One region of the Stenotrophomonas sp. YJH_SMC_101-4 genome, then DNA from elsewhere that is predicted to be linked to it. Evidence: predicted binding sites of a transcription regulator. Region 1 holds the regulator's gene; the other holds the start of a gene.

Evidence for each region. Region 1 encodes HrcA, which represses chaperone genes, less so after heat shock. Its sites were predicted from a motif close to TTNGCACTCNNNNNNNNNGAGTGCNAA; they were not measured.
Region 2: a site for HrcA is predicted at 3,384-3,410, ahead of AC5P8D_RS12860 (co-chaperone GroES). Genes of this name have one in related genera too.

The regions. Positions count from the first base shown of each region.
Region 1 covers NZ_JCAFTP010000002.1:943,697-953,338, forward strand. The annotation lists gene AC5P8D_RS10705 (LysR family transcriptional regulator) at 1-6, shown strand, start outside; gene recN (DNA repair protein RecN) at 107-1,768, opposite strand; gene hrcA (heat-inducible transcriptional repressor HrcA) at 1,884-2,948, shown strand; gene grpE (nucleotide exchange factor GrpE) at 3,012-3,527, shown strand; gene dnaK (molecular chaperone DnaK) at 3,710-5,635, shown strand; gene dnaJ (molecular chaperone DnaJ) at 5,790-6,911, shown strand; gene AC5P8D_RS10735 (AraC family transcriptional regulator) at 6,971-7,768, opposite strand; gene AC5P8D_RS10740 (MFS transporter) at 7,841-9,040, shown strand; gene pdxY (pyridoxal kinase) at 9,623-9,642, shown strand, end outside.
Region 2 covers NZ_JCAFTP010000003.1:433,921-443,562, forward strand. The annotation lists gene AC5P8D_RS12845 (protein-disulfide reductase DsbD family protein) at 1-911, opposite strand, end outside; gene cutA (divalent-cation tolerance protein CutA) at 908-1,246, opposite strand; gene AC5P8D_RS12855 (endonuclease) at 1,315-3,105, opposite strand; gene AC5P8D_RS12860 (co-chaperone GroES) at 3,457-3,744, shown strand; gene groL (chaperonin GroEL) at 3,826-5,475, shown strand; gene AC5P8D_RS12870 (hypothetical protein) at 5,591-5,857, opposite strand; gene AC5P8D_RS12875 (serine hydrolase domain-containing protein) at 5,931-7,094, opposite strand; gene AC5P8D_RS12880 (pepsin/retropepsin-like aspartic protease family protein) at 7,162-8,091, opposite strand; gene AC5P8D_RS12885 (response regulator transcription factor) at 8,198-8,905, shown strand; gene AC5P8D_RS12890 (sensor histidine kinase) at 8,938-9,642, shown strand, end outside.

The DNA.
Region 1 (9,642 bases):
GGGTGAGAGCGCCGGCGGACAGAAGCCGAGCATGGGCTCGGCTCTACATGTCGGTTTCGTTCGGGACGTTCCTGTAGAGCCGAGCCCATGCTCGGCCCGGTCGGCGTTACACCTGCAGCAGCTTGCGTGCGGCGGCGCGCGCTTCCTTGCTCACTTCCACGCCGCCGAGCATGCGTGCCAGCTCTTCCTCGCGCGCCTTGCTGTCCAGCTTTTCCACTGCGCTCTGGGTCATGCCTTCCACTGGCGCCTTGCTGACCCGGTAATGCGCGTGGCCCTTGGAGGCGACCTGTGGCAGGTGGGTCACGCACAGCACCTGGCGCTTCTCGCCGAGGGCACGCAGCTTCTGGCCGACAATGTCGGCCACGGCGCCGCCGATGCCGGAGTCGACCTCGTCGAACACCATGGTCGGCACCGCATCCAGGTCCAGCGCGGCGACTTCGATGGCCAGCGAGATACGCGACAGTTCACCGCCCGAGGCGACCTTGCGCAGGGCGCGCGGCGGTTGGCCGGCATTGGCCGCGACCAGGAACTCCACGCGCTCGGCACCCTGCGGATCGGGCTTGCCGGCATCCTGCGGCTCCAGCTCGATCAGGAACTGGCCACCGCCCATGCCGAGCTCGGCGATGATGCCGGTGGTGGTGGCCGACAGTTCGGCAGCAGCGCTGCGACGGCTGGCGGTCAGCACTTCAGCCTGCACACGCCAGTCGGCGGCGGCCTTGTCGATCTCGCCGGCCAGGCGCTGCAGGCGTTCGTCGGCGCCGCGCAGCTGCTCCACTTCGGCGTGCATGCGCTCGCGCTGCGCGCCCAGCTCGTCCATCGGCACGCGGTGCTTGCGGGCCAGGTCGTGCAGGCGGCCGAGACGGCGCTCGTTCTCTTCGAACTGCTCCGGGTCGGCATCGAGGTCATCGTGCACCCGGTCCAGCAGCGACAGGGCTTCGTGCAGCTGGATCGAGGCGTTCTCGATCAGGCCGTCCACCTCGCCCAGGCGCGGGTCGTGTTCGATCAGGCGCGACAGCTCGTGGCGCACCTGCTGCAGCAGGTCCAGCGCGGAGCTGCCGTCATCGCCGTTGAGCTGGTTGCTGGCGGCCTGGCAGGCGCTCAGCAGGGCGCTGGCGTGGGCCTGGCGGCGATGGCTGGCACCGAGCGCCACGATCGACTCCGGCTCCAGGTCTTCGCGGTCCAGTTCGCGCAGCTGGTGCTCCAGGAAGCCGATCCGGTCACTCACGTCGCCCTGTTGCGACAGCGCCAGCGATTCATCGACCAGTGCCTGCCATGCGGCCGCGGCGCGGCGCACCTGGCGGCGCTCGTTCTCGTTGCCGGCATAGGCATCCAGCAGGGCCAGCTGCGACGGGCGCGCCAGCAGGGCCTGCTGTTCGTGCTGGCCGTGGATCTCCACCAGCAACGAGGCCAGGTCGCCCAGCTGGGCCAGGGTCACCGGGCGGCCATTGATCCACGCCCGCGAACCGCCGTCGGCACGGATCACGCGGCGCAGCTGGCATTGTTCTTCGTCGTCCAGCTCGTTGTCGGCCAGCCACTGGCGCGCGGCCTGCAGCTGGTCCAGCGCGAACTCGGCCGAAAGCTCGGCGCGCGCGGCGCCGTGGCGGACCACGCCGCTGTCGGCGCGCAGGCCGGACAGGAAGCCCAGCGCGTCGACCATCAGCGACTTGCCGGCGCCGGTCTCGCCTGAAACGACGGTCATGCCTGGCCCGAACTCCAGTTCGGTGGCGCGGACGACGGCAAAATCCTTGATCGAAAGATGTCTGAGCATGGGTAAGGGGGTATCAGCAGCCGCGCAACGCTAGCACGTGGGCGAGGGAGGTCCAATGACTTGCCAAGGTGATGCGCCGCCATTATCTAGTGTCCGTGTCTCACAGGTTGATTCCATGCACGGTTCTCCCGACCAGCTTGCCCCGCGTGCGCGCCATCTGCTGCGCACGCTGATCGCGCGTTACATCCAGGACGGTGAGCCGGTCGGCTCGCAGACGTTGGCGCGCGTGGCCGGCCTGGAGGTCAGCCCGGCCACCATCCGCAACATCCTCGGCGACCTGGAGGACCTGGGGCTGCTGGCCTCGCCGCACACCTCGGCCGGGCGCGTCCCGACCGCACACGGCTACCGGGTGTTCGTCGACAGCCTGCTGCAGATGCAGCCGCCGGGCGAGGGCGAGCTGGCCCGGTTGCGTCAGGAACTGGCTGGCGGCGGCAGCACCCAGGCCCTGCTCGGCAGCGCCTCGGAGCTGCTGTCGGCCATGAGCCACTTCGTCGGCGTGGTCAGCGCGCCGCGGCGCGAGCAGTTCGCCTTCCGCCAGATCGATTTCGTGGCGCTGGACGGGCGCCGCGTACTGGCGATCCTGGTGTTCGCCGACAACGAGGTGCAGAACCGGGTCATCGAGACCCGGCAGGAGTTCGCGCCAGGCCAGCTGGAGCAGGTCGCCAACTACCTCAACGCCCATTTCGCCGGCCTGCCGATGGCCGAGATCCGCACCCGCCTGCTGCTGGAGTTGCGCGACGCCCGCTCCGAGCTGGAACAGCTGCTGGCGCACAGCATCGAGCTGGCCGAGCAGGCCCTGCAGCCAGCGGCCGACGACATGCTGGTGGCCGGCCAGACCCGCCTGATGGGGGTGCAGGACCTGTCCGACCTGGAGCGCCTGCGTGAACTGTTCGAGCTGTTCTCCAGCAAGCGCGAGATCCTGCAGCTGCTGGAGCGGACCATCCAGGCGCCGGGCGTGCGCATCTTCATCGGCGAGGAGACGGGGATGATGCCGCTGCAGGGCGTCTCGCTGGTCACCGCCCCGTACACCGCCAACGGCCAGGTGCTGGGCGTGCTGGGGGTGATCGGCCCCAAGCGGATGGCCTACGACCGCATGATCCCGCTGGTGCAGGCCACCGCCGATGTGCTCGGCGCGGCCTTTTCACCCGCCGGGCGCACTCCCGGAACATCCGACGCTTGAAACGCAGCATCCCGCCCACACTAGGGTGGGTGGAGGCGGAGAGTGACCGCCAGGGACCCAGACATGAACCACGAACAGCCAGATATCGAATCCCAGCAGAGTGCCGCTGATGCGGCTGCCGCCGCCGGCGTCAACGACGAAGTGGAGCGCCTGCGCGCCGAAGTCGAGCAGATCAAGGCCGATGCGCTGCGTGAGCGCGCCGACCTGGAGAACCAGCGCAAGCGCGTGGCCCGTGACATCGAGCAGGCCCGCAAGTTCGCCAACGAGAAGCTGCTCGGCGAGCTGCTGCCGGTGTTCGACAGCCTGGATGCCGGCCTGAAGGCCGCCGGCGACGACCCGCACCCGCTGCGCGAAGGCCTGGAGCTGACCTACAAGCAGCTGCTGAAGGTTGCCGCCGACAACGGTCTGGTCCTGCTGGACCCGACTGGCCAGCCGTTCAACCCGGAACACCACCAGGCCATCAGCCAGGTGCCGGCCCCGGGCGCCGCCCCGGGCAGCGTGGTGACCGTGTTCCAGAAGGGCTACCTGCTGAACGAGCGCCTGCTGCGGCCGGCGCTGGTGGTGGTGGCCGCCGATTGATTGACTGGGCCGGGTGATGCCCGGCCCCGGTCGAGCCAGGCCATGCCTGGCAAGGTTTTCCAGGCGCTGAACACAGCGTTCGGGAGATGGCTTGAATGTTCCACGAGCCTCCCCCACATCGTATTCATCCACCGGCCGAACGGCCGGACTGACCCCAACAAGCATCCTCAGGAGTCTCCCCCATGGGCAAGATCATTGGTATCGACCTCGGCACCACCAACTCGTGCGTGGCGATCATGGACGGCGGCAAGGCCCGCGTCATCGAGAATTCGGAAGGCGATCGCACCACCCCGTCGATCGTCGCCTACACCAAGGACGGCGAAGTCCTGGTCGGCGCCTCGGCCAAGCGCCAGGCCGTGACCAACCCGAAGAACACCTTCTACGCGGTGAAGCGCCTGATCGGCCGCAAGTTCACCGACGCCGAAGTGCAGAAGGACATCGCGCACGTCCCCTACAGCATCCTCGCCCATGACAATGGCGATGCCTGGGTGGCCACCAGCGACGGCAAGAAGATGGCGCCGCAGGAAATCTCGGCCAAGGTGCTGGAAAAGATGAAGAAGACCGCCGAGGACTTCCTCGGTGAGAAGGTCACCGAAGCGGTCATCACCGTGCCGGCCTACTTCAACGACAGCCAGCGCCAGGCGACCAAGGACGCCGGCCGCATCGCCGGTCTGGACGTCAAGCGCATCATCAACGAGCCGACCGCGGCCGCGCTGGCCTATGGCCTGGACAAGGGCGACAACAAGGATCGCAAGATCGTGGTGTACGACCTGGGCGGCGGCACCTTCGACGTCTCGGTGATCGAGATCGCCAACGTCGACGGCGAAAAGCAGTTCGAAGTGCTGGCCACCAACGGCGACACCTTCCTGGGCGGCGAAGACTTCGACAACCGCGTCATCGAGTACCTGGTTGAAGAGTTCAACAAGGACCAGGGCATCGACCTGCGCAAGGATCCGCTGGCCCTGCAGCGCCTGAAGGACGCTGCCGAGCGCGCCAAGATCGAGCTGTCCAGCGCCCAGCAGACCGAAGTGAACCTGCCGTACGTCACCGCTGACGCGTCGGGTCCGAAGCACCTGAACATCAAGCTGACCCGCGCCAAGCTGGAAGCGCTGGTGGACGACCTGATCAAGAAGTCGATCGAGCCGTGCCGCGTCGCCCTGAACGATGCCGGCCTGCGTTCGAGCGACATCAGCGAAGTGATCCTGGTCGGCGGCCAGACCCGCATGCCGAAGGTGCAGCAGGCGGTGACCGAGTTCTTCGGCAAGGAACCGCGCAAGGACGTCAACCCCGACGAGGCCGTGGCACTGGGTGCGGCGATCCAGGGCGGCGTGCTGGGTGGCGACGTCAAGGACGTGCTGCTGCTGGACGTGACCCCGCTGTCGCTGGGCATCGAAACCATGGGTGGCGTGTTCACCAAGATCATCGAGAAGAACACCACCATCCCGACCAAGGCCTCGCAGGTGTTCTCCACCGCCGAGGACAACCAGTCGGCCGTGACCGTGCACGTGCTGCAGGGTGAGCGCGAACAGGCCCGCTTCAACAAGTCGCTGGCCAAGTTCGACCTGTCCGGCATCGAGCCGGCCCCGCGCGGCCTGCCGCAGGTGGAAGTGTCCTTCGACATCGACGCCAACGGCATCCTGCACGTGTCGGCCAAGGACAAGAAGACCAACAAGGAACAGAAGGTCGAGATCAAGGCCGGTTCGGGCCTGTCCGAGGAAGAGATCGCACGCATGGTCGCCGACGCGGAAGCCAACCGCGAAGAAGACAAGAAGTTCCAGGAACTGGTGCAGGCCCGCAACCAGGCCGACGCCCTGATCCACGGCACCCGCAGCGCGATCACCGAGCACGGCAGCAAGGTCGGTGGCGAAGTGATCGGCAAGGTCGAGGCGGCCCTGGCCGATCTGGAAACCGCGATGAAGGGTGACGACAAGGCACAGATCGAAGCCAAGTCGAAGGCGCTGGAAGAAGCTGGCCAGTCGCTGTTCGCTGCCGCTTCGGCCGACCAGGGCGGTGCTGCGCCGGGTGCCGACGCCGGCAACGCAGGCAAGGCGCAGGATGACGTGGTCGACGCCGAGTTCACCGAAGTCAAGGACGACAAGAAGTCCTGATCCGGACCGACACGGGACGCTGGCCATCAGCGTCCCGTTGTCGCATCAGGGTCCTGACCGCCCACCGGCGTGTCGGGGCGCCCGACGCAAGAGCGGACCTGGTTCCGCTCTTCCGCTTTGACGAATCCCGACTTTCCGGAACCCGATTCACGATATGAGCAAGCGCGATTACTACGAAGTGCTGGGCGTTGCCCGCACCGCCACCGACGACGAGCTGAAGAAGGCTTACCGCCGCTGCGCGATGAAGTTCCACCCGGACCGCAACCCGGGCGATACGGCGGCCGAAGCCTCCTTCAAGGAGTGCAAGGAAGCCTACGAAGTACTGTCCGACGGCAACAAGCGCCGCATGTATGACAGCCACGGCCACGCGGCGTTCGAGCACGGCATGGGCGGCGGTGGTCCGGGCGGCCCGGACATGAACGATATCTTCGGTGATATCTTCGGCAACATCTTTGGTGGCGGCGGTGGTCCGCGCCAGGCCCGTCGCGGCGCCGACATCGGCTACGTGATGGAGCTGGACCTGGAAGAAGCCGTGCGCGGCGTCGAGCGCCGCATCGAGATTCCGACCCTGGCCGAGTGCGGCGACTGCGATGGCAGTGGCTCCGAAGACGGCAAGGTCGAGACCTGCAACGTCTGCCATGGCCGTGGCCAGGTGCGCATCCAGCGCGGCATCTTCGCCATGCAGCAGGCCTGCCACAACTGCGGCGGCCGTGGCCAGATCATCGCCAAGCCCTGCAAGACCTGCCATGGCAACGGCCGTGTCGAGGAAGACAAGGTGCTGTCGGTGAAGGTGCCGGCCGGCGCCGACACCGGCGACCGCATCCGCCTGCAGGGCGAGGGCGAAGCCGGTCCGGCCGGTACGCCGCCGGGTGATCTGTACGTGGAAGTGCGCGTGCGCGAGCATGCGATCTTCCAGCGCGATGGCGACGACCTGCACTGCGAAGTGCCGATCCGCATCTCGCAGGCCGCACTGGGCGACACCGTGCGCGTGGCCACGCTGGGCGGCGAGGCGGAGATCCGCATCCCGGCCGAGACCCAGACCGGCAAGCTGTTCCGCCTGCGTGGCAAGGGCGTACGTTCGGTGCGCAGCCGCAGCGAGGGCGACCTGTACTGCCGTGTGGTGGTGGAGACCCCGGTCAACCTCACCAACGAGCAGCGCAAGCTGCTGGAGCAGTTCGAAGCCACCTTCGTCGGCGAGGAAGCGCGCAAGCATTCGCCGAAGTCGGCCACCTTCATCGATGGCGTGAAGGGCTTCTGGGACCGGATGACGTCCTGAGTTTTCAACACAAGCGTTGAACGCTAGCGCCGGGCCATGCCCGGCGTTTTCGTTTGCGGTCAGCGGAAAAACGCCGCGGGTGTCTGCCCCAGCTGCCGCTTGAACATGCTGGTGAACGCGCTTGGGCTGTCGTAACCCATCGCCAGCGCGACATCGATGACCTTGTCGCCGACCGCCAGCCGTTCCATCGCGGCCAGCAGCCGCGCCTGTTGTCGCCACTGGCCGAACGTCATGCCCAGTTCGCTGGCGAAATGGCGCTGGATGGTTTTCACGTCCACCTGCAGCGCCTGCGCCCAATCCTGCAGCGTGGCGTCGTCGCCGGGATGCTTCTGGATGTGCTGGCAGATCCGCTGCAGGCGCGGGTCGGTGGGGGAGGGCAGGTGCAGCGGCAGCACGTCCATGCGGTGCAGCTCGTCCAGCAGCAGGCGCACCAGGCGGCCGTCGCGGCTGTCGTCCACATGCGCGGTCTCGATCAGGCTGGCGGCCAGCAGCAGCTCGCGCAGCAGCGGTGCTACCTGTACTGCGAACGCCTCGTCCGGCAGCTGCGGCGCGAAGTCCGGCTCCACGTACAGGCTGCGCATGTGTACTTCGGCGACGCAGTCCACCGCATGGGCCATGCCGGCCGGGACCCAGATCGCGCGGGTCGAGGGCACCACCCAGCGGCCGCCGTCCGCACGCACCACCATCAGTCCGGACATGGCGAACACCAGCTGGTGACGGCGGTGCCGGTGGGGCGCGATGTGGGTGCCGGGCTTGTAGTGGCGGGCGCGGCAGGTCACTGGGCGGTGCACCGGAACCTCGTTCCACGGCGCAGTCTCGCGGACCGGGCAGGGGGTGTCCTTTTTGCGATATGCCATGACCCGAACGCGGCAGAAGGGAGGGGGAGGTCACCGTAGCATGCGTGGCTCGCCCCCAAACTGACTGTGTCCATGTCGACCCTGGCTTCTCCCGCAACGACCTCACGCCCGGTGGCCCCCGGCGTGCTGGCCGCCATTTCCACCTCGCATGTCGTCAACGACATGATGCAGTCGCTGATCCTGGCCATCTATCCGGTGATCAAGGGCGGCTTCAACCTGAGCTTCACCCAGATCGGCCTGATCACGCTGACCTACCAGCTCACCGCCTCGATCTTCCAGCCCTTGATCGGCATGGCCACCGACCGCCGCCCGGCGCCGTACTCGCTGCCGATCGGCATGGCCTCGACCCTGTGCGGCATGCTGCTGCTCGGTTTCGCACCGAACTATGCGGTGGTGCTGATGGCGGCGGCGATGGTCGGCATTGGTTCGGCCATCTTCCATCCGGAAGCCTCGCGCATCGCGCGGCTGGCCTCGGGCGGTCGCCATGGTTTTGCACAGTCGGTGTTCCAGGTCGGCGGCAACTTCGGTACCGCGCTGGGCCCGCTGATTGCCGCGGCGGTGATCGTGCCGTATGGCCAGCATGCCGCATCGTGGTTTGCCGGCGCCGCCCTGATCGGCATCGCATTGCTGACCTATGTGGGCCGCTGGTATGCACTGCACCTGGGCACACCGCGTCCGGCCAGTACCGCGTCGATGGCCCCGCGGCATCCGTCGCGCACCGTGGCCAAGGTGCTGGCGATCCTGCTGGTGCTGATCTTCAGCAAATACTTCTACATGGCCAGCATCGGCAGCTACTTCACCTTCTACCTGATCCACCACTTCGGCATTCCGGTGGCACAGGCGCAGCTGCATCTGTTCGCGTTCCTGGTGGCATCCGCCGCCGGTGGCTTCCTCGGCGGCCCGCTGGGTGATCGCATCGGCCGCAAGCCGATCATCTGGACCTCGATCTTCGGCGTGGCCCCGTTCGCGTTGATGCTGCCGCATGCGGATCTGTTCTGGACCACGGTACTGGCCGTGCTGATCGGTTTCGTGTTGTCGTCAGCGTTCTCGGCGATCGTGGTGTATGCGCAGGAGATGATGCCGCACCGCATCGGCATGGTGTCCGGCCTGTTCTTCGGCTTCGCCTTCGGCATGGGCGGACTGGGTGCTGCCGTGCTCGGCCTGCTGGCGGACAAGACCAGCATTGAGTACGTCTACCAGCTGACCGCGTTCCTGCCGCTACTCGGCATCGTGGCGGCGTGGCTGCCGCCATCTCGGCCTGCTGCTCACTGAGGGGGTTTGGTTTGCAGGGCTTGCAGCCCTGCACCCGCCGAAGCAACGTCAACGTCAACAGCAGAAGCTGGCTATCCGTGGGTTGGCGGGGTGGGTCCGGTTGAGGGGGACGCTGCAAGTACGTCCATGTAAGCTCGGTCGCCGCATCCATGCGGCTTACGCCCCCTCAACCGGACCCACCCCGCCTTCGACAGTTGGCCGCGATCTGTTGGAGCAGCACTCTGCTCTGGTGGGTGTCGACCTTGGTCGACACATCTGTCAGATATCGAATGAATTCATCCACGCATGGCATGGATCTACCGTGTCGACCAAGGTCGACACCCACCAACAGCCGCAGTTACCAACAGCCGCATGAATCTGTCGAAGGCGGGGCGGTGTGGGTGGGCAGGACCGTTGGCGCCATGGATGGCGCCATCGAGCCCTCATGGATGGGTTTACGGCGTGTCCTGACCACCCACACCGCCCCGCCAACTCACGGAATGCCGCTCTGGCTTTTGCCGTTGCCGTTGCCGTTGCCGTTGTATAGAGCAGGTGCAGGGCTGCAAGCCCTGCCGAAAACCCCCTTGGGCGTAGAATGCGGCCATGAGCGAATCCCTTGATAA
Region 2 (9,642 bases), on a different contig from region 1:
AGCTTCACCCGGCGGGTCATCGGCGGGTAACAGATGCCATCGGTCTGGCAGCCCTGGAAAGTCACCACCAGGGTGCTGTCGACCGCATCGGCGACGGCGCGGCGCAGCGGCAGCGGCACTTCCACCTGGTTGAAGTAGACCGAGACATCGCCGAAATGCTCGTCGCGATGCGACTGTGCGGCCGGCCAGCGCAGCTTGTCGGCCAGCACGCCGGTGCTGCCGTCCAGCTTCACTGAAGTGCGGTCGCGATACAGGTAGTAGCCCGGCGCCGGGCTGAAGCGCAGCAGCAGGGTGTTGCCGTCACTGGCGATGGCGTCGAAGCCGAACGCCTGCTCCGAAGGAAGCGGCAGCGCCTGGCTGTTGCTGGCGGCACCCGGCAGGCGCAGGCCGCCGCTGTTGCCGGCACCGGCCAGCGGGTTGTTGAACGGGCTGGCGGCACCGGCACGCGCGGCAGGGGCCGCGGCCTGTGCGCCGCTACCGGGCAGGGTGACCTGCACCACGCGCTTCTGCGGCGGGTAGCAGACACCGGCATCGGCGCAGCCTTGGTAACGCACTTCCAGGCTGATGGTGCCGGCGGCGTCGGTCGGCGTGCCGGGCAGGGTGGCCTGCAGGCGTTCGCGATAGGTTTCGACTTCGCCGAAGAAATCGTCGTGGTGCTTGTCGCCCTTGGGCATCTGCAGCGCGCCGGCGTTGAACGCCGGATCAGCCTTGACGCTGGTGCGGTGGCGATACAGGTAGTAGCCGGGTGCGATCTTGAACTGCAGTTGCACCTGGCCGCGCTCGGGGGCGGTGGCGGTCAGCGCGAACGCCTGGTCCACCGGCAGCAGGTCCTTCTCATCCAGGGCGAAGGCGGGCAGCGAGAGCCACATCAGGGCGCACAAGGCGGCGCCACGCGCAAACAGAGTCTTCAATCAGTGTCCTCCCGGGTCTGTGCCCGGATCCAGTCCAGATACGCCGGCAGGCCGGCCCGGGTTTCGACCGCGATGCACTCCGGGAGTTCATACGGATGCAGTTCGACGATCCGGGCAATCGCGTCATCGACGCGGCTTGCGGTGGTCTTCACCAGCAGTTGCAGCTCGGCGTCGGTGGTCACCTCGCCCTGCCAGCGGTAGGTCGACTGCGCGCCATCGAGGCGGGTCACGCACGCGGCCAGGCGCTCGCCGACCAGCGCGTGCGCGATGCGCTCGGCACTGGCCCGGTCCGGGCAGGTGGTCAACAGCAGCAGGACGGGATCGACGGTCGACATGACCGTCGAGTATAGGGCCGCCGCCGGGTCTGGGCCCGGCGGCGGCGATGGACCGCTGCGTTGCGCGGTCAGTTGGCCAGCTGGCAGGTAGCCGGCTTGGCCGAGGTGAACAGGCCCGGGGTCGCCCACTCGGGGTGGTCGATGAACGGATTGCGGTTGCCCTGGAAGCTGTAGATCACGTCATTGCGCGCACGTTCGGCATCATCCGGCGGATCGGACAAGTGCCAGTCGATCAGCGTGGACAGCAGGCCCATGTAGGCCGGCGAACTGCTGGTCTTGACGATCTTGCTGCGGTCGTCGGTCAGCTCCAGGTCCGGCTCGGACTGGCCGGTCGCCGCATCCTTGCCGCCCTCGTAGCGGATGGCCATGTACAGCACCGCACGCGCCATGTCGCCCTTGCGCTTGCCCCACACCTCGAAGGTGCCGGTGTTGCCGTCCGGCGTGCGTACCCAGTTGGAGTTGCCCGGGTAACCGCCGCTGCCGCCGCCCTGGCCGTTGTTGGCCTCGGTGGCGCGCTCGCCGCAGTTGGCGTCGCACTTGCCGAACGGCTTGTTGCCACGGTCGGCGTTCCACTGCGCGTCGGTCAGGTACAGCATGTGGGTGTCGGTATACGGCGCGTACGGCAGGCCCTTGTCACCGGTGGTGGTGGCAAAGCCCAGCGAGTTCGGCCAGGTGTGCTCGCGGTTGTACTTCAGGCCACTGCCGCTGCCGGCGCGGTCGGTCACCTTGGCGTAGCTGCGGTTGCGATACGCATCCAGGATCCTGCCGGAATTGTTCGGATCCTCGTCGGCGATTTCCAGGATGGTCCAGGTGCTGGTGCCCGAGCCGCTGTACGGATAGGCGGTATGGCCCTTGATGGTGGCGTGCAGCGAGCAGCGCAGCTGGCTGGGGCTGCTGGTGTTGACCTTGGAGTAATAGCCGGCCGGTACACCCGGATTGCCCGGGTCGGGGTTGCCGCCGGTGCTGGCCACGGTGAACGCGATGCGGCTGTCGGCCGCCGGATGCGCGCCCTGCAGGTCGGTGATGCGCGCGGCGCGGATATCGAAGCGGCAGGCTTCACCGGCCACCAGCGCGGTGTTGGTGGACAGTTTCACGCTGCGGCCGCTGGCCGGGAAGGTCAGCGGCACGCTGCCGGAGGTGCCGCAGCTCAGCGCGAATGCGCCACTGGCCAGGTTCACGGTTTCGCTGAACACCACTTCCAGATCGGCCGCGGCCGGGAAGGTGCTGCTGCCCTGTGCCGGGGTGGTGGTGGACACCGACGGCGGCGTGTTCGGGCCCGGGGTGCCGCCGCCGCTGAAGGTCTGGCCGTTGTTGCAGCTGCCAAACGTCTGCCCGGCCGATTCGGCCCAGGTGAAGTGGGCGTACTGGCTGCCGCTGCCGGTCAGCTGCAGCGAGGTGCCCGGCGCGGTGCTGTTGGTCTCGGCCACCGGGATGTTCTGGCTGGTCATGCCGGCGGCAGGGCCACCGGAGGCGGTGATGGCGCCCTCGTAGCTGAGGAACTGGACCACCTTGCCGCTGGCATCGACCAGGGCGATGCCGTCGTTCGGGCCGTTCTGGAGGCCGTTGGTCGGGTAGCTGACCACGGCCAGGGTGGCGCTGCCGCAACCGGCGGCGGTGCCGGCCGGAACCGGGTTGTTGGCGTAGACCGTGGCGGCCGACGGAGTGCTGCCGTTGTAGAGGTAGAGGCGGTAGCCGGACAGATCCTCACCGGCGGTGGCTACGACCTCGATCGCTTCGCCGACGTCACCGGCGGCGGTGCTGTCGTCATAGTGCAGTTCATTGATGAAGACCTCGGCCTGGGCCGGCGCGGCGGCCAGCGCCAGCAGGCAGGCGGCGGCAAGCGGGGACAGCAATCGCATCGACAACTCCTTGTGATTGGGAATGCGCGGCCGAGCCTAAGGCCGATCCAGTGACACTTTGTCGTAAATGAACGTCAGATATCTGACAGTGGGACATTGGTCACCAAATGTCACCCGTTCCCCCCTTGGCTTGCCGCGTTGCATCCCTATACAGGCGTCCACGCAGGGAAGGAGGTTTGCGGGTCCGGAGAAAAATTTCGGGATCGGCCCTTGAAAGGCCTGTGGAGGTCTCCATCTCTGTCGTGCTCCCGACTTGTCGGGCTTTTTCACGCGCGTTGCTGGCACTCGCCTGGTGTGACTGCTAACATCGCCGGACTTTTTCAGACCAATCAATAACTTAAGAGGTCTCTCATGAGCATCAAGCCGCTGCACGACCGCGTTGTGGTCAAGCCGATCGAAGCCGACGAAATCTCCGCCGGTGGCATCGTCATCCCCGACTCGGCCAAGGAAAAGTCCACCAAGGGTGAAGTTGTGGCCGTCGGCCCGGGCAAGCCGCTGGACAACGGCAACGTGCGCGCGCCGTCGCTGAAGGTTGGCGACAAGGTCATCTACGGCCAGTACGCCGGCAGCTCGTACAAGAGCGAAGGCGTCGAGTACAAGGTCCTGCGCGAAGACGACGTGCTCGCCATCATCGGCTGAGCCTCGGCGCGACCTGCTTTTCTGTAAGACATCCCTTTTCGTCGCCGGGCCCGGCCCGGCGCAAACATCGAGGTAATCGCAATGGCTGCCAAGGATATTCGTTTCGGTGAAGACGCCCGTTCGCGCATGGTGCGCGGCGTCAACGTTCTCGCCAATGCCGTCAAGGCCACCCTGGGCCCGAAGGGCCGCAACGTCGTGCTGGAAAAGAGCTTCGGCGCGCCGACCATCACCAAGGACGGCGTCTCCGTCGCCAAGGAAATCGAACTGGCTGACAAGTTCGAGAACATGGGCGCGCAGATGGTGAAGGAAGTTGCTTCGCGCACCAACGACGACGCCGGCGACGGCACCACCACCGCCACCGTGCTGGCCCAGGCCCTGATCCGCGAAGGTGCCAAGGCTGTTGCCGCCGGCATGAACCCGATGGACCTCAAGCGCGGTATCGACAAGGCCGTCGTGGCCGCCGTTGCCGAGCTGAAGACCATCTCCAAGCCGACCGCCGACGACAAGGCGATTGCCCAGGTCGGCACCATCTCGGCCAACTCGGACGAGTCGATCGGCCAGATCATCGCTGACGCGATGAAGGAAGTCGGCAAGGAAGGCGTGATCACCGTTGAAGAAGGGTCGGGCCTGGACAACGAGCTGGACGTGGTCAAGGGCATGCAGTTCGACCGCGGCTACCTGTCCCCGTACTTCATCAACAACCAGCAGTCGCAGACTGCTGACCTGGATGACCCGTTCATCCTGCTGCACGACAAGAAGATCTCCAACGTCCGTGACCTGCTGCCGGTGCTGGAAGGCGTCGCCAAGGCCGGCAAGCCGCTGCTGATCGTTGCCGAAGAAGTCGAAGGCGAAGCGCTGGCGACCCTGGTGGTCAACACCATCCGTGGCATCGTCAAGGTCGTGGCCGTCAAGGCTCCGGGCTTCGGCGACCGTCGCAAGGCGATGCTGGAAGACATGGCCGTGCTTACCGGCGGCACCGTGATCTCCGAAGAAGTTGGCCTGTCGCTGGAAAAGGCCACCATCAAGGACCTGGGCCGCGCCAAGAAGGTGCAGGTCTCCAAGGAAAACACCACCATCATCGATGGCGTGGGTGACAAGGCTGCCGTCGACGCACGCGTCGGCCAGATCAAGACCCAGATCCAGGACACCTCCTCCGATTACGATCGCGAGAAGCTGCAGGAACGCGTGGCCAAGCTGGCCGGCGGCGTTGCCGTGATCAAGGTCGGTGCTTCGACCGAAATCGAAATGAAGGAAAAGAAGGATCGCGTCGACGACGCCCTGCACGCGACCCGTGCAGCCGTTGAAGAAGGCGTGGTCCCGGGCGGCGGTGTTGCCCTGGTCCGTGCGGTCACCGCACTGGCCGGCCTGAAGGGTGCCAACGAAGACCAGAACCACGGCATCCAGATCGCCCTGCGTGCGATGGAAGCCCCGCTGCGCGAAATCGTTGCCAACGCCGGTGAAGAACCGTCGGTCATCATCAACAAGGTCAAGGAAGGCACCGGCAGCTTCGGCTACAACGCCGCCACCGGCGAGTTCGGCGACATGCTGCAGTTCGGCATCCTGGACCCGACCAAGGTGACCCGTTCGGCCCTGCAGAACGCCGCGTCGATCGCTGGCCTGATGATCACCACCGAAGCCATGGTTGCCGAAGCTCCGAAGAAGGACGAGCCGGCCATGGGTGGCGCCGGTGGCATGGGCGGCATGGGTGGCATGGGCGGCATGGACTTCTAAGTCCCCGCTGTCACCCCGCAATGAAAAACCCCGCCGGAAGGCGGGGTTTTTTTTGTGGCCGGTCGGAATCAAAGTAGATCCACGCCATGCGTGGATGCCGCTCCCAGGTGTAAGTCTACCCGCGGCCCTCGCGCCGCTGCAGCCACAGGTGGGCCGCCAGCAGGGACAGCGCGCCGCCAGCAATCATCCCCTGTACCCACGGCAGCCCCGTGATCGGCGCAAGCAGCAGGCCCCCCGCCATCCCGATCAGACTGGCGCCGGCTGCCACCCGCTGACGTCGCTGCCGATGTTCAGCCTGGCGATGGCGTGCAGCGATGCGCAGACGCCGTGCATCCGGCTGCAACACCGCTTCGGCAATGGCATCGATCTCTGGGCGATTCATCCTGTCTCCTGCATTGCGTCCGTGTCTGCATGCTGCACGACTGCGGGACCTGTGTGCAACGGTAACGCTTCGATCATCTGACAAACGCTTTCGCCGCGCCGTACTCCCACTGCCACGGCACGCCGGTGTCGCCCAGCACGAACGCCACCAGGGCCGGGAAGGCCGCCTCTGCCCGCACATCGTTGCCCAGGATCACCACGCAGCGCTGGTGCTGCTCCATGCATACCAGCGTATTGCCCACCGCATCGTCGTGGCCGCCCTTGTAGAAGCCTGCGCCCTGCGGGCCGAGAAACGTCACCACGCCCAGGCCAGCCGCCAGGTCCCTGCGCTGCTGCGCCTTCGGCAGCTCCGGCTGCAGGGTGGGGAACTGGCTGGCGCTGGTGATCTGCAGCTGCGGCCGCACCAGCTCCCTGCGCATCGCCGCCGATAATCCATCGCCGCGCACGTAGCCAGCGGCGAAACGGGCCATGTCGGCGATGGTGGTATCCATTGAACCAGCCGCACGCACGCGGCTGCGTTCATCGTGCGGCTCTGTATTACCTTCGGCGGTCCAGCCATCGGCCAGGTTGCCGGCGAAATCCGCGCGCCACAGCATGCTGGTGCGCGCCATGCCGAAGCGATCGAACACGCGCTGCTGCATCAACGCACCCACATCCTCGCCCAGCCGCCCGCGTTCGATCACGAACTGCAACAGGATCAGTCCTTCACCGGAATACCCATATCGACTACCCGGATCGAAGTGGAACTTCAGGCGCCCATCGGGCTCCAGGAAGCCGAAGTTGGCAAAGCCACTGGAATGGTTGAGCAGCAGGCGTGGGGTGAGCTGGCGCCAGCGGGCATCGCCGGCCAGCACGCTGTAGTCGGCGTACTTCTTCGGTTCCGGTGGATAGTCCGGCAGCGGTTTGTCCAGGGCGGTAGCGATGCTCGCATCCAGATCGATCCGCGCGTCCTGCGCCAGCTGTGCGACCAGGTGGCCGAACGCCATCTTGGTCAGTGACGCAGCGTACATCACGGTGTCGGTGCGCAGCGGCTCGCCTGCGGCGTTGCGTTCACCGTAGGCGGCCACGTGCACCACCTTGCCGCCATCGATCACCGCCAGCGCCATGCCGCGCGCGTGGGCCGCCTGCATCAGCCGCTGTGCTTCGGCATCGATGCGAGTGGGCGAGGGCACGGGTGGCGGCGCGGCCAGTACCGCCAGCGGGAGCAGCGTCAGCAACATCAGGGTGGCACGGCACATGCGTGGAACTCCTGGTGGGGCGCACGGCGATGCTACGCCAGGCTGCCGCTGGCGTCATTGCCAGATGTCAACTGGCCTGCGGCCGGCGCAGGCAGATCCGGGCCGCGCCGGCACCGATGTCCACCTGGCCGCCGCGCATTGCATCCGCACCAAGGATCAGCGCCGGCCGACCCTCCAGGCCGATCGCCTTGAACACTGGCAGTTCGCTGATGCGGACCTCCATCGACGGGTGCTGCCAGCCGCCGCCGGTCATGCCGGGCAGGGTGTACAGCCAGGTTGCCTGCTTTCCGCCGCCCAGGCCTTCGGTGCCCTTTTCACGCACCCGCACCCGCGCGTCGCTGCCGTCGGTGCGCAGCCCCAGTGCGCGGGCTGCTTCGGCGTTGAGGACGGTCTGCGCGGCACCGGTGTCGACCACGGCGATGGCGTCCACCGCAGGCGCGCCCAGTGCAAGCGTGATGAAGCCGAACTGGCGCAGGCCGTCAGTGCGGCCGGGCAGCGCATTGGGCTGGCAACCCGGTCCTTCCAGGTTCAATCCACCGGGTGTCCACAGCGCCAGTTGATTGCGGCCGAAATCCCAACGGGTGTCCCAGCGTCCGGTCAGATCGTTGCCGATCAAGCCGTCAATGGCCGGATCATCCTCCTTCGGCAACGACGACAGATCGACCTTCATGGCTTGGGCCTGCAGCTGCCAACTGCCCAGCTGCCAGGACGTGCTGCGTATGCGCTGCAGCCGCGCGGACGCTGCACTGGCCCCTTGGGCCTGTGATACCTCTGCATCCGCATCCTCCAGACCATAGCGTCGCACGACGCGGTCATCGACCAGAGTGGCGCCTGCCGCGCTGTCGACCACGAAGCGCAGCGGTTCGGCACGCCCGTCCAGCGACACGGCCACGGCCGGATGACCGCCCTGCATCCACATCGGCAGGATGTGTTCGGGGGGATCGGACGCCAGCGCAGGCAGCGGGGCAGCAAGCAGGAAGAATGGGATGAGGCGCAAGGGAAGTCTCCGCAGTGATCATGGGTGACCATTGGCGCGTAGCGGCGTATCGCGGGAATATCGGCGTTGATACCGTCCTGATACAGACCTGCCTGATACTGCCCGCATGACGACTCCCGCCCGTGTCATCGTTGTCGATGACGACGCCAGCATCCGTGATGCCATCGCCGATTGCCTGCTGCTGCACGGCTACCAGGTGCGAGTGGCTGCCGACGCAGCGGCGCTGGATGTGCTGCTGCAGGTCGAACGTCCGGACCTGATCGTGCTTGACTGGATGATGCCCGGCGAGGATGGACTTTCGGTCTGCCGCCGATTGCAGGCGCGGGCGATCCCGATCCTGATGTTGTCGGCGATGGGCAGCGCACCGGACAGGGTGATCGGCCTGGAGATGGGCGCGGACGACTATCTGGCCAAACCGTTCGATCCGCGCGAGCTGCTGGCGCGGGTACGTGCGCTGCTGCGCCGGCAGGACAAGCTGCGCGCGCAGGTCGCCAGTGAACTGCGCTTTTCTGGTTGGCGGTTGCTGCCGGAACAACGTCGCCTGCTGGCCCCGGATGGCAACGAGCTGGTGCTCAGCCGTGGTGAATTCAGCTTGTTGCTGGCGCTGGCCGAACGCCCCGGGCGGGTGCTGGGGCGCGAGCAGCTGCTGCAGCTGAGCCGTGGCGAGCCCAGTGACAGCGTCGACCGCGCGGTCGACCTGGCGATCAGCCGCCTGCGCCGCAAGCTCGGGCAGGCTTCACCCGGTGCGGAATCGCTGGTGCAGACATCGCGTGGCGAAGGCTATCGCTTCGACGCCGAGGTACAGCTGCTGTGAGCAGCCGGTGGCCGACCGCGCGTTGGATCACGATGCTGGCCCTGGCCAGCCTGCTGCTGGCGACACTGGTCAGCGTGGCCGTGGTTGGCTGGATGCCTCGGCCCGCGCCGCCACCGATGCAGTTGGACCAGGCCGTGCAGGTGCTGCGAGGGGAACAGGCGCCGGCGTCGCTGGGCCTGCATCTGGCGACGCAGGCAGCGCCGCCGCAGGGCAACGCCAGCGACTGGCTTACGCAGCTGGCGGCGCTGCAGCTGGGCTTGCCGGTGGAGGATGTTCGGCTGGTATGGAGTGGACAAGGCAAGGCGCCCGATGTGCAGATCATTGAAGACGGCGCGGTGCTGGATGCCACGGCGCGGGCCGGCGTACTGAGGGCGCAGGCAGCAGTGCTGACCGCCATGCAATGGCCGCCGTTCGAACTGGGTGTGCGCCAGACTGATGGCCGCTGGCAGGTGGTGGGCAGCGACCACAGCGACCTGGCGGCCTGGCGCCGCCAGGTGGTGCTTGCCCTGCTGGGCGGTGCCGTGCTGCTGGCGCCGTTGGCGGCGTGGGCATCTATCCGCTTGGGGCGCCCGTTGCGACGGTTGGCCGAAGCCAGCGCGCGTGTGGATCTGCAGGCTGAAACACCATTGCCGGACGACGGCCCACGCGAAGTACAGATATTGGCTGCAGCGATCAGCACCGGGCGCGTGCGCCTGCGCGAACAGGCCCAGGACATGACGCGCATGCTGGCCGCAGTA